DNA from 2 places in the Candidatus Pelagibacter sp. PS_44 genome. Region 2 is predicted to be linked to the other one. Evidence: riboswitches for the same ligand, from Rfam matches in the RefSeq annotation. Region 2 holds a riboswitch; the other holds the start of a gene.

Region 1 (8,614 bases), 120 kb from region 2:
AGCTACACCAAGCCCTTCAGTGCCGTAAGCAAAAAGACAAATTGGTATACCCATATTACCAGTATTTGGTAAAATCATCGGCGGTAGCTCCATACTTAGATCTCTTTTTAAAATAAAAAGAAGTATTAAACCAACTATGGAAAAGCCTCCAATCATAACTAAAGCATAGAAGAAGTAGGAGGTAAAAACTGCTAAAGTTATACCTGTGGTAGTTACAGTATAAAAAATCATTGCAGGCGTTCCTATATTACCTGCAAAATTAGTTATGAAATTAGTATCTATTTTTGGATTTTTATTCCCCAAGTAATAACCAATACCGATAACAAAAAAAACAGGAAATAAGACTTCAAAAATTTTGGAATATAATTCCATTAATTATAAATTCTAATTAATGTAGGATATTTAAGAATATCTTTATCTTTTTTAAATTTTGCAAGACAGTTATTTGAATTAAGTTCACTTGTTTTGTGAGTAATAATAACAACAGTAGCTTTATTATTTTTTTTATCTGGTGTTTGAATCATTCTTTTTACAGAAATTTTGTATTGAGCTAACCTGTTAGTAATTCTTGACAGAACACCAGGTTTATCTTTAACTTCAAATCTCAAATATAAAGAATTAGTATAATTATTGACATTATAACATTTTATGGACTTACGCTTGTTGTTAGGCATACCAAAGGGTTTTTTAATATCCCCTTTCAAAATTGAAAGTAAATCAGATAGTAATGATGAAGACGTAGGTCCAGGACCAGCACCCTCTCCTTGTAATATACTTTCACCAACAGGTTTACCCTCAAGTATGACGGCATTCATCACACCAGAAACATTACCAATATAAGAATTTTTACTTACAAGACATGGGTGGACAGTTTCAAATAAACAACCATTAATAATTTCAGAAATACCAAGTAACTTAATACGTAAATTTAATTGGCTAGCTATTTCAATATCTTTTAATTCAATTTTTTCAATTCCTTCCATTAAACATTTATATTTTGAAATCTTAGTATTAAATGCAAGAGCAGACAAAATTCTTACTTTAGCAAAAGCATCAAAACCATTAAGATCTAATTTAGGGTTACCTGGTTCAGCATATCCTAATTTTTGAGCCTTTTTTAAAACATTGGCAAAACTATCTTTAGAATTTCTCATTTCTGATAGAATATAATTGGAAGTTCCATTCAAAATTCCATAAACTTTAGTAATTTTGTTAGTTGCTAGACCCTCTTTAATAGTTCTTAATATTGGAATACCACCAGCAACAGATGCTTCAAATTCAAGATTAACATTATTATCTTCAGCTAATTTAGCAAGATAATCTCCATGTTTTGATATTAGGGCTTTATTTGGTGTAATAACGTGAATTTCATTTCTTAAAGCAGTTTCAACTACTTTTTTAGAAATACCATCAGACATTCCTATTGCTTCAAATAAAATATCAACTTTATTTAATTTAAAAATATCTAAAGGATTTTTAAAAAAGATATCTTTATTAACTTTAAATTTTCTCTTCTTTTTTATGTTTTTTGCAGAAACAGCTACAATATTAATTCTTTTACCTGTAATTAATTCAATTTCTTTTTTTTTTGTATTTAATTCATTTAGTAAATAATTACCTACTTGACCCAATCCAACTACAGCAATATTTAAATTCATTTTCATTTACTTGTTTATATCAGGATAGTCTGAGTTTTTTGAATATTCTTTAAGAAATAAATCAAATTCATCAAATGACATTAGTTTAAAATCTCCATTTTTTTCTAACATTTTAGTATATTTTTTTTTTTCAATATTTTTTTTGATAGAATCTTTGTTCCAGTAAGCAGAATCCTTATCTAAAGAACAAGACAATAAAAATAGAAATAAAAATACTAAGAAATATTTCATATTAAGCCCTCAGTCTTTTTAAATCCAAATCTAATGTTCATATTTTGTATAGCTTGTCCTGCGCCACCTTTAATTAGATTGTCTATTGATGACAAGATAATCACTTTATCTTTATACCTAGTTTTAGAAATTGATATATGGCAGTTATTTGTATTAATTATATCATTTGTACTTATTAAAGAGTTAGTTTTTAGAATTTTTACAAATTCATTATTGGGATAATGATTAATCAACACTTTTTCTAATTTTTTAATTGTAGATCCTTTATTTAGCTCTACATAAATAGTGCTTAATATTCCTCTAAACATTGGGGTTAAATGTGGTGTAAAAGTAAAATTTACTTTCTTTTTTGTAAAAAAATTAAACTCTTGTTGTATTTCAGAATTGTGACGATGAGAACCAACGCCGTAGGCACTTAAAGATTCATAAAGGTTTTTATTTTTATATTTGTCATGTACTCCTCTTCCAGCTCCGGAATATCCCGATTTAGAGTCTATAATTATATTATTAACTTTAATTAAATTTTTTTTAATCAATGGAATTAACGGTAACAATATTGATGTTGGATAACAACCCGGGCAAGCAATAATATTAAAATTTTTAACTTTTTCACCTGTAATTTCAGGTAATGAATATATAGATTTTTTAATATTTGAAATTGATCTGTGTTTTTGTTTATACCATTTTAGATATAAGGATGCATTATTAAGTCTAAAATCTGCTGCCAAATCAATCAACACATTATGTTTTAATAAACTATTTGATATAGATTGAGCTTCACCATTTGGTAATGCGGTAAATACCAAATCAACTTCTTTTAAAAATGATTTATTAAATTTAGTAATCTTGGGTAAATTTTTTGATTTTAATGATTTTTCATAACTAGTAATTTTCTTACCCACAGATGAGCTACCACACAAATATTTTATATTAATATTTTTGTGTTTAACTAATAACTTTATTAATTGAACACCAATATAACCAGTTGAACCAGCAACTAAAACATTAAGCTTAGGCATTGTTTATTATAACTATTTTGAAATAAAAAAGAATTATCTTTTCGAGAATTGGAAGCTTCTTCTAGCTTTTTTACGACCAGGTTTTTTTCTTTCAACAGATCTTGAGTCTCTGGTGTTAAGTTTCTCTGTTTTTAGTGTACTTCTTAGTTCTGAGTCAAATAATATTAAGGCTTTTGCAATACCGTGAACCATTGCTCCTGCCTGTCCAGTGTGACCGCCTCCAGCGACACTACATCTAACATCATAAGCTGTTGCTTGATTAATAATTTCAAAAGGTCTAGTAATTTGCATTTTATGACTACCACTAGTGAAGTATTCATCCATTGTTCGACCATTAACATAAATTTTACCGGTCCCTTTTTTTAACCAAATTTTAGCAATTGATTTTTTTCTTCTGCCAGTAGCGTATTTGCTATCTTTAAAATCTAACTTGATCTTAGGTTTTTTTGATATTATTTGTGCTGTTTGTTCCATATTAATTTCTAATTAAATTTTTGCTATTTAATTTTCCTAAATCTAAAAGTTTTGGATTTTGAGCTGCATGAGGATGCTCTTCACCAGCATAAATTTTAACTTTAGTTAGTTGTTTTCTACCAAGAACACCTCCTGGTAACATTCTCTTAACCGCTAATTTTAAAGTCTCACCTGGTTTATTCTTTTCTAATAGTTTTTCAGGAGTTATTTCTTTAATTCCACCAGGGTGGCCCGTATGTCTATAGTATTTTTTGTCTTTAAATTTTTTTCCAGTAAATTTTGCATGTTCTATATTTTTAACAACTACAAAGTCACCATCATCCATGTGAGGTGTATAAGTAGTTTTGTTTTTTCCTCTAACAATCATTGCTATTATAGATGCTAGTCTTCCAACAACTGCTCCTTTAGCATCAATTTCAAACCAATTACTTGTTAATTCGCTACTTTTTAAAAATTTAGTCATAGAGCGTGGATTAATACTATTAATAATTATAAAGTCAATTTTATATTTCTCTTGCAATATAGCCATTTAATGGTAATTTTTGTTTGCCGATTTGTTCCTATTGCAGGCTAATAATTGCTAAAAAGGATTTTTTACCCACATTTTCGGTAGGCGCATTTGAACTGTATTGTATGCCTTGCATAAAGCAAAAATACTAAAAAAGGAGTATTAAGATGAGTACAAAAAGACAAAACCCAGAAACTATCGCATTGCATGGTGGTGATTATAGAAGTGATCCAACTACAAAAGCTGTAGCTGTCCCAATTTATAGAACAACTTCATATCTATTTGATAGCACTGAGCATGCGGCCAATTTATTTGGTCTAAAAGAGTTTGGAAATATCTACACAAGAATTATGAATCCAACCAATGATGTTCTTGAAAAAAGACTGGCTGCCTTAGATGGTGGATTAGCAAGTTTAACTGTCTCTTCTGGGCAAACAGCTTCAACCTTTGCTATCTTAAATGTTGCTCAGGCTGGGGATAACATTGTTAGTTCTACAGATCTTTATGGTGGAACTGTTTCATTGTTTACTCATACATTGAGTAAGCTTGGTATTGAAGTTAGATATGCTGATCCAGCAGATCCTAACAACTTTGAAAAAGCAATAGATGATAAAACTAGAGCTTTTTATGGGGAAACATTGCCCAATCCTTATTTAAGAGTATTTCCTATTAAGGAAGTTTCTGATATTGGAAAAAAATATAATATTCCATTAATAGTTGATAACACCGCCGCCCCTATCATCTGTAAGCCAATAGAGCATGGAGCTGCAATAGTGGTTTACTCACTTACAAAATATATAGGTGGACATGGTACAGTTGTGGGTGGAGCACTAATTGATGGTGGAAATTTTGATTGGACAGCCAATCCAAAAAGACAACCCTTGTTTAATGAACCTGATGCAAGTTATGGTGGCGTAGTATGGGGTAAGGCAGTTCCTGAATTAACTGGCGCCAATGTATCCTTTGCTGTTAGAGCAAGAGTTACTCTTTTGAGAGATCTTGGAGCTGCATTAGCTCCTGATAATGCTTTTGGAATAATTCAAGGACTTGAGACAGTAGCCTTGAGGATGAAACAACATTGCTCTAATGCGGAAAAAACAGTGGATCATTTATCTAATCATAAAAAAGTTTCTAGAGTGATTTACCCAACCAAATATGAAGGAGATATTGGTAAAAGAGCAAAAAAATATCTTGATGGAGGAAATGGTGCTTTAATAGGAATAGAACTAAAAGGTGGCATTGAGTCTGGTAAGAAATTTATAGAAGCTTTAAAAATGTTTTATCATGTAGCAAATATAGGAGATGCTAGAAGCTTAGCTATACATCCGGCAACGACAACTCATAGCCAACTCACGGAGCAAGAATTAAGTGCTGCAGGAGTTACTCCTGGATATATAAGACTGTGTATAGGATTAGAACATATTGACGATATAATAGATGATCTTGATCAAGCACTTAGTGCTTCATAACAATTCTTTATCATTTTAAAAAACCGCTTGAGTTTTTATAAATGAGTAAAATATAGGTTGTTAATACAAAAATAGAACCTAACTGGTGTAGTGATGCATACTTTATCTCTACACCAGATATTAATGTAATGATTCCTAATAATATTTGAATAAGTAAAGCTATGTCAAAAAGAATTACATTCTTTATGGCAACTCCTTCTTTAATAAATAAATAGTTAATAATCATAACAAGGATCACAAGCAGATAGGCTGTTGATCTATGTAAAAATTGAATAATAGAAGTATTATAAAATGACTCAGAGGTAAAAAGATCTAAAAATAAAACATCATTTGGAAAAAAAGTACCATTCATATCTGGCCAAGTATTATAAATTAAACCTCCATTTAAACCTGAAAGAAAAGCGCCCAATATAATTTGAATAATAATTAATAAAAAAATAAATAACAATAATGATTGTGGAATTTTATAATCTATTTTTTGAATATCAAAAAAATCCAAAATATACCAAAAAATTAAACATAAGATAAAAAGTGCAAGTGATAAATGAATTGCTAATCTAAAATGACTAACATCATTATTTTGTGTTAATCCACTAGTAACCATAAACCAGCCTAAAAATCCCTGCAAACATATAAGAAAAAATATAAAAAAATATTTATTAGAATAAAAATTAGAATCTCTATATTTAATCCATAAAATAATTAAAGGGATTAATGTAAACAAGCCAACAATACGTGCTAATAATCTATGTGCATACTCCCAATAAAAAATTACTTTAAATTCGTTTAAAGACATTCCATAGTTAATATTTTTATACTCTGGAATTTTTTTATATTCTTCAAAATACATATTCCAATCATTTGAATTAAGTGGTGGCAATATACCTGAAAAAAGCTCCCATGCTGTAATGGATAAGCCTGAGTCAGTTAATCTAGTTAAGCCACCTACAGCAACCATAAGAACAATTAGCAAAAATAGTCCTATTAACCATATCTTTAAATATTTTATATAGTTGTCGCTATTTACAAACATAAATTATACTTATAATAATTATTTTAATAACCAATTGATTAAATGTCGCCTACTAATAAAAAAAAACTTACCCAATTAAGAATAAAACTTGATAAATTAGATAATGATCTGCTTAAACTAATCAAAAAAAGATCGCTTTTAGTAAATGAAGTTTTAAAAGTAAAAATTTATAAAAAAGAGATAATCGATAAAACAAGAATAAGCTATATACTTAAAAAAATTAAAAAAAAATCAATCAAGACAAAAATTGATCCAAAAATTACAAACAGAATTTGGAAAAATATGATTTGGTCTTTTATTGATTACGAGAAGAGAAACTTTAAAAAGAAATAAACTATTTACTGTGTGGTGGTAGTTTTTTCTCCACAAACATTTCATGTTTTCTAGTAGATGGATTGTATTTTTTAGCAGACAATTTTACTTTAGCTTTTTCTCCACCTGCTGGCTTTTTTACATAATAGAAAAAAGGACTATCAGGTTTAGCTTCAGGGACCAATCTTACTTTAACGTGTGTTTTTTTTGCCATACTATTTAAGCTTTTTAATTTGTTTTACTAAGTTAGAAATATTTTTTAATTTATTTCTGAAATTATAATTAGCACTTATAGAATTATTTGATAATTCGTCAAGGTTTAAAGATTTGTCAGAATTGAGAACTTTTTTAACTCCATTAATTGTCATTCCTTGTTCTTTAAGTAAAAATTTAACTTTTTTAAGAACTTCTATAGTCTGATTATTATAATATCTTCTATTACCATTGAGAATTTTTGGTTTGATCTGTTTAAATTCTTTTTCCCAAAACCTTATGGTATGAGTATTTAAAGTACCCTTTTTGGCATTTACTAAATCTAGAATTTTAGCAACCTCACCTATTGATTTGTAAGCATCTAAATTTTTATTGATCATTTTTAGAATTTACTAAATCTTTAAAGTCTTTAGAAGCTCTAAATAAAACAACATTTCTATCAGATATAGCCACTTCTTCTTTAGTTTTAGGATTTCTACCAACTCTACTTTTTTTTTGTCTTATAGAAAACGTGCCAAATTTCGAAAGTTTGAGTTTTTTTTCAATTTTTAAATTTTCTAAGATTGTAGAAAAAAAATCATCAATTAAATTTTCAGAAATATTTTTAGAAAAACCGATCTGCATATAAATTGAGTTGATTAGATCTTTTTTGATAAGGTTGGTTCTTGTCATTAATTAATATTATTATTTATTTTTTCAATCAAATTTCCAGTTACCGTTTTAGAACAAACACTTAAAGAATTTGAAAAACCTATATAATCTGTTCCACCATGACTTTTAATTACTGGGGAGTCTAAACCAATAAAAATTGCACCATTATATAATCTTGGATCAAGTCTTTTTTTAAATTTTTTTAAATTTGAAATATTAAGTAGTGAAGACATTTTTCCAATCAAATTACCAGTCATTGCTTTTTTTAATTCACTTGTGATAAAATTAGCAGTGCCTTCAGCAGTCTTTAATGCAACATTGCCAGTAAAACCATCTGCTACTATAACGTTAACATCACCGTTCATTAATTGATTCCCTTCAATATAACCTTTAAACTCAAAATCGTTATTAGTTCTTTTATTCAATTGTTGATAAGTTTCTTTTATAATTTCATTTCCTTTAAGTTCTTCAGAGCCAATATTTAATAGTGCGACTTTTGCTTCATCGTTCGGATATAATGAATTAAATAAAGAGGAACCCATTATCGAAAAATCAATTAAATTTTTTGGACTACATTCAATATTTGCACCTAAGTCTAAAACAACACTCATATTCTTTTTATTTGGCCATAAGGCTGAAAGTGCTGGTTTATCTATATTGTTTATCATTTTAAGATTTAACTTTGAAATAACTAATAATGCACCAGTATTCCCTGCTGAAATTACTACATCAGATTTTTTTTCTTTAACACTCTGTATCGCTAACCACATACTAGTTTTTTTTCCTCTTTTTGCACCTTCCAATGGACTATCGGTTCCTTTAACAACATCTTCTGTATGAACTATTTCAAAGTTTTCACTAGGCAATTCATCAGTAATAAACTTTTCAATTTGACCTTTATCACCAAAAATTTGATAAAAGGTATTTTTATTGTTTTTGAAATGATGATTAATACCTTCAATAATTTTTTTTGGTGAACCATCGCCACCCATTGCATCAATAGCAATTTTGATTTTTTTGCTCATTCTATTTCTTTAATTGAAAAA
Region 2 (8,614 bases):
CCGTGAAGACGGTTATGCAGTAGAAGCAGGTGAAAACGATACTCTAATTGTTCAAAAACTAGCATCAAATCCTGACGCATACGGCTTTTTTGGTTATAGCTATTTAGTTGGCAATAAAGACAAGGTGAAAGCTGCAGCTATAGAAGGAGTTAAACCTAGTCTTGAAGGTATTCAAGATTACTCATATCCAATAGCTAGACCTTTATTCTTTTATGTAAAAAAAGCACATATTGGAGTAGTTCCTGGAATTGACGCATTTATTAAAGATTTTACGTCAAAAAAAGCAATGGGACCAAGAGGTTACTTAGCTGAGATCGGTTTAGTACCTTTAGCTAAAGCAAAATATGATGTTGTAAGAACTGCAGCGGTCGAATTAAACACTATTAGCATCAAGTAATTTAAATTCCTCAAACACAATCAAGGCCAGAATAAACTTCTGGCCTTTTTTATTAGTACAATTTGTAGTTTAAAATTGTAACAAATCTGTAACATTAAAACTGTAATACATAAGCTCATGAATATTATAATTTTATTATTAGTTACAATATTTAGCTATCTATCATTTTTATATGGTCGCTCTAGAATTAGAAAAATTACATCAACACAATCTATAAAGATTAACGCTCTACCAAATTATTATGGTTATTATCTAGCTTTATGGTGCGCGTTACCAGCATTAATTATATTATTATTTTGGTCTATATTTGAACCAGCGATTATTAAATATTTGATCTCACAAACTTTAATTCAAAACGATTTAAATTATTCGGGGGACCAACTTAATTTACTTTATCAAAAAATTAGATCACTTTATGAGGGTAATTTTTCAGGAACCTTAACTGAAGAAATTAAAATAGGTGTTAAGAATTATGAAAATTTACAAACAATTGCTCAAAATTCTAAAATTGTTTTATTATTATCAACTTTTATTGCTGCTATCTCATATGGGATTTTTAGAATTTCAAAAAATAATAAAGCAAGACATGATGTTGAAAAAATTTTAACAGGATTACTTTTTGTATGTTCTCTAGTTGCTATATTAACAACAATGGGAATTATTTTCTCTCTTTTATTTGAAAGTTTAAAATTTTTTTCAGCAATTAATATTTTTGATTTTTTGTTTGGAATGAATTGGAGTCCTCAAAGAGCTTTCGTTAGTGATGCCTCAGCAATTACAGCTTTAGAATATGAAAATTTAAAAGGTGCTTTTGGTTCTGTTCCTTTATTTGCTGGTACAGCATTTATAGCTCTGATTGCAATGCTTGTAGCTGTTCCTATTGGATTATTTTCTGGAATTTATATGGCAGAGTACGCAAGTTCTAAAGTTAGAAAATATTCTAAACCAATTATTGAAATCCTGGCTGGAATTCCAACAGTTGTATATGGCTTTTTTGCAGCGCTTACTGTTGGCCCCTTTTTTAGAGAATTAGGTGAAAAGTTAAACTTAGAGGTATCTTCTGAAAGTGCTCTTGCTGCAGGATTGGTAATGGGAGTTATGATTATTCCTTATGTGTCTTCATTATCTGATGACGTGATTAATGCAGTCCCTCAATCTTTAAGAGATGGATCTTATGCAATTGGAGCAACCAAATCAGAAACTATTAAAAATGTTGTAATTCCTGCTGCATTACCAGGGATTGTGGGCTCGGTGTTATTAGCTGTATCAAGAGCCATTGGTGAAACAATGATTGTGGTAATGGCTGCTGGTTTAGCCGCAAATCTAACCATTAATCCACTTGAGTCTACCACTACCATCACCACTCAAATTGTAATGTTATTAATTGGCGATCAGGAGTTCGATAGTCCAAAAACACAATCTGCTTTTGCATTGGGCTTAACACTTTTCTTTGCAACATTAATTTTAAACTACATAGCCTTAAGATTTGTTAAAAAATATAGAGAAAAATATGAATAAAGAGCAACGATTAAAAAAACGACATAATGCTGAAAAAAGATTTAAGCTCTATGGATTAACTTCTATTTTACTAGCAATTTTTTTTGTAATCTTTTTATTAAATGCTATCTTTTCAAAAGGCAGTGGCGCATTTTTAAAAACAACTATAGATGTTGAGGTAAATTTTGATGCTGATACTTTAGAATTAAGTGAATCGCCTACACTCGAAGATTTAGAAAATACAGATTACTATGAACTAGCAATTGATAGTATTCTTAAAGTAAAAAAAGTTAATGGTTTAACCGAAGAAAAGTTATTAATTAATTTATTTAGTCCTGATTATGAATATGAAATAAGAAACTTTTTACTTGATAATCCAAAAGCTTTAAATCAAACCACTGTATTAAAACTAACTGCATCAGATGATTTTGATCAATTGCATAAAGGTAATTACCCTAGAGAACTTCCAGAAGAGCAAAGACGGATTAATAATTTTCAATTAAATCTTTATGACGAATTAGTTAATGAAGGAAAAGTTAATAAAATATTTAACTCATATTTGTTTACTAAAGGAGATTCAAGAAACCCTGAACTTGCAGGAATTGGTGGAGCCTTAGTGGGTTCATTTTTTACCATTGTAATTACTTTATTATTATCTTTTCCAATCGCTATTGCAGCTTCAGTTTATTTAGAGGAATTTGCTCCTAAAAATAAAATTACTGATTTTATAGAAATTAATATAAATAATTTAGCAGCAGTACCTTCCATTGTATTTGGATTATTAGGTTTGGGTATTTTGCTTGGGACCTTTCATCTACCAAGATCAACTCCATTAGTTGCAGGAATTACTTTAGCCTTAATGACTTTACCAAGAATTATTATTCCATGTAGAGCTTCCTTAAAAGCAGTACCTCCTTCAATTAGAGAAGGAGCACTTGCAATTGGCGCATCTAAAGTTCAATCAGTTACGCATCATGTTCTGCCTTTAGCAATTCCAGGCACTTTGTCAGGAACTATTATTGGTTTGGCCCAAGCGCTTGGGGAAACAGCGCCCTTAATATTGATTGGCATGGTTGCTTTTGTGGTCGATATTCCATCTATTCCAACGGATCCATCAGCTTCGTTGCCAGTACAGGTTTATTTATGGTCTGAACAAGCAGAAAGAGGGTTTGTAGAAAAAACATCAGCAACTATTATGGTTCTTTTAAGTTTTTTAATTACATTAAATTTTATAGCAGTTTACTTACGACAAAAATTTGAAAGGAAGTGGTAATGAAAAATAATAAAATAAAAATTAAAAGCAGTAATTTAAATGTGCATTATGGAGAAAAACAAGCACTCTTTGATGTAGATTTGGATATCTATGACAAAGAAGTTACAGCTTTAATCGGTCCTTCTGGATGTGGAAAATCAACCTTCATAAGATGCATAAACAGAATGAATGATGTTATTGATATTTGTAAAGTTGAAGGATCAATTACAATAGATGATGAAGAGATCATTGACAAAAATCTGGATGTTGTAGGGCTTCGAGAGAAAATTGGTATGGTTTTTCAAAAACCCAATCCTTTTCCAAAAAGTATTTATGATAATATTTCTTATGGACCAACCATTCATGGTTTAGCAGAAAATAAAACAGATATGGATGAAATTGTTGAGAATAGTTTAAAAAAAGCAGCTTTATGGAACGAAGTTAAAGACAGGTTAAATGAAGCAGGCACAGGTTTATCTGGAGGTCAGCAGCAAAGATTATGTATTGCAAGAGCCATATCAGTAAATCCTCAAGTTATTTTAATGGATGAACCGTGTTCGGCACTAGACCCTATTGCCACTGCTAAAATTGAAGAATTAATTGATGAACTTAAAAAAAGTTATACAATAGTCATTGTTACTCATTCAATGTCCCAAGCTGTAAGAGTTTCTCAAAGAACTGGCTTTTTCCATTTAGGAAAAATAATTGAAGTGGATACAACAGAAAAAATATTTAAAAACCCTGGAAATAAAATGACCCAGGATTATATTACAGGGAGGTTTGGTTAATCATGTCAGATATTACACATATTGTTAAATCCTACGAGGATGAATTACAAAGTTTAAATGATAACTTAATTAAAATGGGTAGCTTAGTTGAAGCTCAGTTGACAGATTCAATGGAGGCCATCATCAAAGTTGATAAAGAAGCTGCTGAAAACATTATTAAAAATGATGAAAAAATTAATGAGTTAAGAGCAACTATTGAAGAGCAGATTGTAACAGTACTCGTTAAAAGAGCCCCGATGGCAATTGATTTAAGATTAACTATTTCAACTTTAAAAATTTCAAGTGATCTTGAACGTATTGGTGATTTAGCAAAAAGTGTTGCTAAAAAGATCAAACCTTTACCACGCGATCTTCCAGAAGAGTTAATTGCCAGTTTAAAAAGATTAGGGGAGTTAGTTCAAAGACAATTGAAAGATGTTTTGGATGCTTATCTTAACCAGTCAAAAGAAGCTGCTGTTAAAATTTGGAAATCAGATGAGAGAGTAGATGATTTAACACATATCGCAATGAATGAAGTTGCAAATTTCTTAAGCAAAGATAAAAAAAATTTAGATCTAGCAACACACTTATTGTTTGTGACTAAAAATATTGAAAGAGCAGGAGATCATATTACTAATATCGCTGAAGCTTTATTTTATCTAATCGAGGGAGAACATATTGAAGGAGCAAGACCTAAAGGTAAAGATTTTGATCCAAACTAATGAGCGTTAGCATTCATATTGTAGAAGACGAACAACCCATTATCACTTTAGTTAAATATAACCTTGAAAAAGAAGGTTATAAAGTTTCATCATCAGACAATGGCAATGAGGGTATTGAAGATATTAAAAAATTATTTCCAGATCTTATTTTATTAGACTGGATGTTACCTGATTTTTCTGGCGTAGAAATTTGTAAAATTTTAAAAAAAGAAAAAAAATTTAAAGAAATTCCAATCATAATGCTTACTGCTAAGGGTGAGGATGAAGATAAGATTAAAGGGTTAAACTCTGGTGCAGATGATTACGTCACCAAACCATTTAGTTTCCCAGAATTACTTGCAAGAATAAAAGCGCTACTTCGAAGATCTAAGCCCTCATTAGTTTCTGATATTGTTGAATTCGAAGACCTTAAGGTGGATAGATTAACACGACGTGTTTTTAGAAAAAACAAAGAAATTCATTTGGGACCCAAGGAATATGATTTAATCAATTTTTTTATTAAAAACCCTAAACGTGTTTACTCAAGAGATCAAATTCTAGAGAATGTTTGGTCTGATAATATCAATGTTGAAACAAGAACAGTTGATGTTCATATAAGAAGACTTAGACAAAGTATTAATATTGATGGATTTAAAGAATTAATTAGAACCGTAAGATCAGCTGGCTATTCATTAAATTAGTAATGACTGTAGAAGCGTAAAGACTTAAAATAATAATAATAAACTGAACATAGACACATGATTTAGGACTTGTTAAGGTCTGATTATGAAAGGTTATAGATTTATTACAAGTGACGACACTTCAGAATTTTGCCATCGTGTAACGGTGGCCATATCCAACGGATGGAAATTGTATGGTGAACCCAAAATGACTTTTGATAAAAAAAGAGGGGTCATGCGTTGTGCTCAAGCAGTTATAAAAAATTCACCTCAGAAAAAGTATTCCAAAAAGATGAAGCTATCATCGATATAAATGGCAGATCAGATATTACCCTTTGTTTATATGCTAGGGATACTCTTATTAGTACTCCCAGCTTTTCTACAATCTAATTCTAAATTAAAGCAGTTTTTAACTAATCTTAGTATTTGGATTGTCATTATTCTCATAATTTTAACTATTATTTATTTTTTCAATTGACAGTTTGAGAGAAAGTTGATTATATGTGATTGCGCTGAGTTAAGTTAAATTGCAGAGCGCGTTATAAATCCTGCTAAAGCGACGCTTCAACCACCGCTTTAGACAGGTGGTTTTTTTTTATCTTTCATAAAATTAAGCCGGGCAGTTGAACCATATTGTGCGCCCTGCATTTGCTTAAGCACTAAAAAGGAGAAAAGAGGCCTATGAATATAACCTCTGATTATTTTGTGACCTTTTTTCTCCAAAACAAGAGGAAAAAAAATGAGCACAAATAAATTAAAAGAAAGATTAGATAAAGGACCTGTTATATGCGCAGAAGGTTTTTTATTTGAGATAGAAAGACGTGGCTATATGTCATCAGGGGAATTTGTTCCAATGGTGTCATTAGATCATCCTGAAGTTTTAGAAAATTTACATAGAGAATTTCAACACGCAGGATCTGATGTAGTTGAGGCCTTTACTTATAATGGCCATAGAGAAAAAATGCGTGTTATTGGTAAAGAAGAACTTCTTGAACCACTAAATCGTTCAGCATTAAAAATTGCTAAAAAAGTAGCACTAGATACTCCTAAAGGATCAAAACCAAATTTGATGGCAGGTAATATTTCAAATTCAAATATCTGGAAACATAATGATCCACAATCTCAAAAAGAAGTTGAAGGAATGTTTACAGAAATGATTGGTTGGGCCGTTGAAGAAGGTGCTGATATGTTAATTGGTGAAACTTTTTATTATGCTGAAGAAGCTTTTAAAGCTTTAGAGATAATGAAAAAAACAGGTTTACCAACTGTATTAACCATATCTCCAATGGGTGAAAATAAAATGAGAGATGGAAAATCAGTTGTTGATACCTGTAAAGAGCTAGAGCAATTAGGGGCTGATGTTGTTGGTTTAAATTGTTTTAGAGGACCTGCTACCATGTTTCCTTTTTTAAAAGAAATTAGAAAAGCAGTTAAATGTCATGTTGGAGCTTTACCTATTCCTTATAGAACCAGTGAAGATTACCCAACATTTTTTAATCTACCAGATCGAAGTAATTGTCAGTGTCCATCACCTCATGGAAGAACGTTTCCAACAGCATTGGACCCACACTTTTGTAATAGATATGAAATAGGTAAATTTGCAAAAGATGCTTATGCCCTAGGCATTAATTACCTTGGAGTATGTTGTGGAGCAAACCCAATGTTGATTAGGGAAGTTGCTGAATCTATTGGTTTAACTGTTCCAGCAAGTAAATATCGAGAGAACATGGAAAATCATTTTATGTATGGAAAAAATAAAAGAATTCCAAAACATATGACTGAATATGGAGACAAAGCGTAAATAAATTAAGAAGGGCATTTAACTAAATTGTGCGCCTGACATATGTCGAAGCACTAAAACAGGAGAAAAAAAATGAGTAACAATCTAAAAGAAACAATAAGTAATCTACAGAAGGATTTTACAGCCAACCCAAAAAATGCTGTGGTCCAATATGAAAGCAACTCAATTCTTAAAGAAGGACTTCAATCTGTAGTCACTCTTAGAGAGCATAAATTAGTTGTTGATGAACCCAAAAGTTTTGGTGGTAAAGACGAAGGTCCGAGCCCAGTAGAGTTAATATTAGCAGCGTTAGCAACGTGTCAGGAGATAACTTATAAAGCATTTGCTACAGCAGCGGGTATTAATATTGAGAGTGTTAGTGTTAAATTAAAAGGTGAATTAGATCTTCAGGGTTTTTTAGCTTTAAATAAAAACACTAGACCTGGCTTTCAATCCATCTCAGGCACTGTTGATATTAAATCTTCATCACCTAAAGCAGAAATAGATAAATTGATTGATACAGTAAATACACATTGCCCGGTATTAGATATTTTATCAAAAGGAGTTCCTATTAAATTGTTTCAAAAGGTTTCTTCAAGTTCTAATAATAAAGAGCACATAGAGCAAAGAGTAAGTGCTGCTTAACTAATCTAACTCAAGCCCTATGAAAAATAGGGCTTGAGTCTTTTAAGTTCATTTCAAATCCTAAAAAATTAGAAGTTTGACTAGAATTAACTATTAATTGCGTGCTAGGGTCTTGTTAATGAAAAATATTTATCATTCTGATATTTATCAATTTAACACATCAGTTAGTAGTTATTGGGAAGATCATTCAAGCGAAAATTTAAATCTAGATAAACTTAATAAAGATATCAGCTCAGAAATTGTTGTAATAGGTGGAGGGTACACTGGTTTATCCTGTGCAATTAATTTAATAGAAAATCATAATTTAGATGTCATTTTAGTTGAAGCAGGAAAAATAGGTTGGGGGGCTTCATCTCGTAATGCAGGTTTTTGTTGTCTGCCACCAAGTAAGATGTCTTTTAAAAAGATGCAATCTATTTACGGTAATGATGAAACTAAAAAATTCTTTAAAAACTCTGTTGAAGGCTCAAATTATACAAAAGATATTATACAAGAATATAATATTGATTGTGATGTGACGGGGGATAGTAATTACGTTGTAGCCCATCATCCAAATAAGTTTAAAGATATTAAAGAACAAGCTACAGCTTATAGAGAAGAGTTTGGCATTGAAACTGAAATTTTTTCAAAAGAAGACTTTGATAAAATTGGCCATGGGGGCACAGAGCAATTTGGAGCTTTTTCTTATAAACCTGGTTTTGCAATCAATCCTCTTAAGTTTGTTAATGGCATTGCAAAATACGCTTTATCTAAAAAATTAAAAATCTTCGAGCACACTAAAGTTGATAAAATTGATAAAGATAAGGGTGCTTATATTTTAAGGACTAAAGAAGGATCTATTCGTTCAAAAAAAATAGTTGTTGCAACAAACGGGTTCTACCAAGAAGGTTTAATC

The links. Region 2 has a riboswitch for S-adenosylmethionine ahead of AC5SLO_RS02130 (OsmC family protein). Riboswitches for the same ligand answer to the same signal wherever they lie in the genome.
Region 1: it holds a riboswitch for S-adenosylmethionine, as region 2 does, so the genes downstream of both, AC5SLO_RS02845 (O-acetylhomoserine aminocarboxypropyltransferase/cysteine synthase family protein) here and AC5SLO_RS02130 (OsmC family protein) in region 2, are expected to answer to the same signal.

Annotation. Positions count from the first base shown of each region.
Region 1 is NZ_CM182063.1:511,313-519,926, reverse strand. It holds gene AC5SLO_RS02875 (AEC family transporter) at 1-372, opposite strand, end outside; gene AC5SLO_RS02870 (homoserine dehydrogenase) at 372-1,664, opposite strand; gene AC5SLO_RS02865 (hypothetical protein) at 1,665-1,889, opposite strand; gene argC (N-acetyl-gamma-glutamyl-phosphate reductase) at 1,886-2,908, opposite strand; gene rpsI (30S ribosomal protein S9) at 2,942-3,382, opposite strand; gene rplM (50S ribosomal protein L13) at 3,384-3,845, opposite strand; SAM riboswitch class V at 3,985-4,053, shown strand; gene AC5SLO_RS02845 (O-acetylhomoserine aminocarboxypropyltransferase/cysteine synthase family protein) at 4,058-5,359, shown strand; gene AC5SLO_RS02840 (COX15/CtaA family protein) at 5,370-6,392, opposite strand; gene AC5SLO_RS02835 (chorismate mutase) at 6,435-6,725, shown strand; gene AC5SLO_RS02830 (50S ribosomal protein L33) at 6,727-6,918, opposite strand; gene AC5SLO_RS02825 (MerR family transcriptional regulator) at 6,920-7,297, opposite strand; gene AC5SLO_RS02820 (integration host factor subunit alpha) at 7,287-7,589, opposite strand; gene plsX (phosphate acyltransferase PlsX) at 7,589-8,593, opposite strand.
Region 2 is NZ_CM182063.1:388,750-397,363, forward strand. It holds gene AC5SLO_RS02090 (substrate-binding domain-containing protein) at 1-397, shown strand, start outside; gene pstC (phosphate ABC transporter permease subunit PstC) at 515-1,915, shown strand; gene pstA (phosphate ABC transporter permease PstA) at 1,908-3,167, shown strand; gene pstB (phosphate ABC transporter ATP-binding protein PstB) at 3,167-3,934, shown strand; gene phoU (phosphate signaling complex protein PhoU) at 3,937-4,635, shown strand; gene phoB (phosphate regulon transcriptional regulator PhoB) at 4,635-5,315, shown strand; gene AC5SLO_RS02120 (DUF1737 domain-containing protein) at 5,401-5,607, shown strand; SAM riboswitch class V at 5,903-5,967, shown strand; gene AC5SLO_RS02125 (homocysteine S-methyltransferase family protein) at 6,034-7,095, shown strand; SAM riboswitch class V at 7,099-7,163, shown strand; gene AC5SLO_RS02130 (OsmC family protein) at 7,168-7,719, shown strand; gene AC5SLO_RS02135 (NAD(P)/FAD-dependent oxidoreductase) at 7,838-8,614, shown strand, end outside.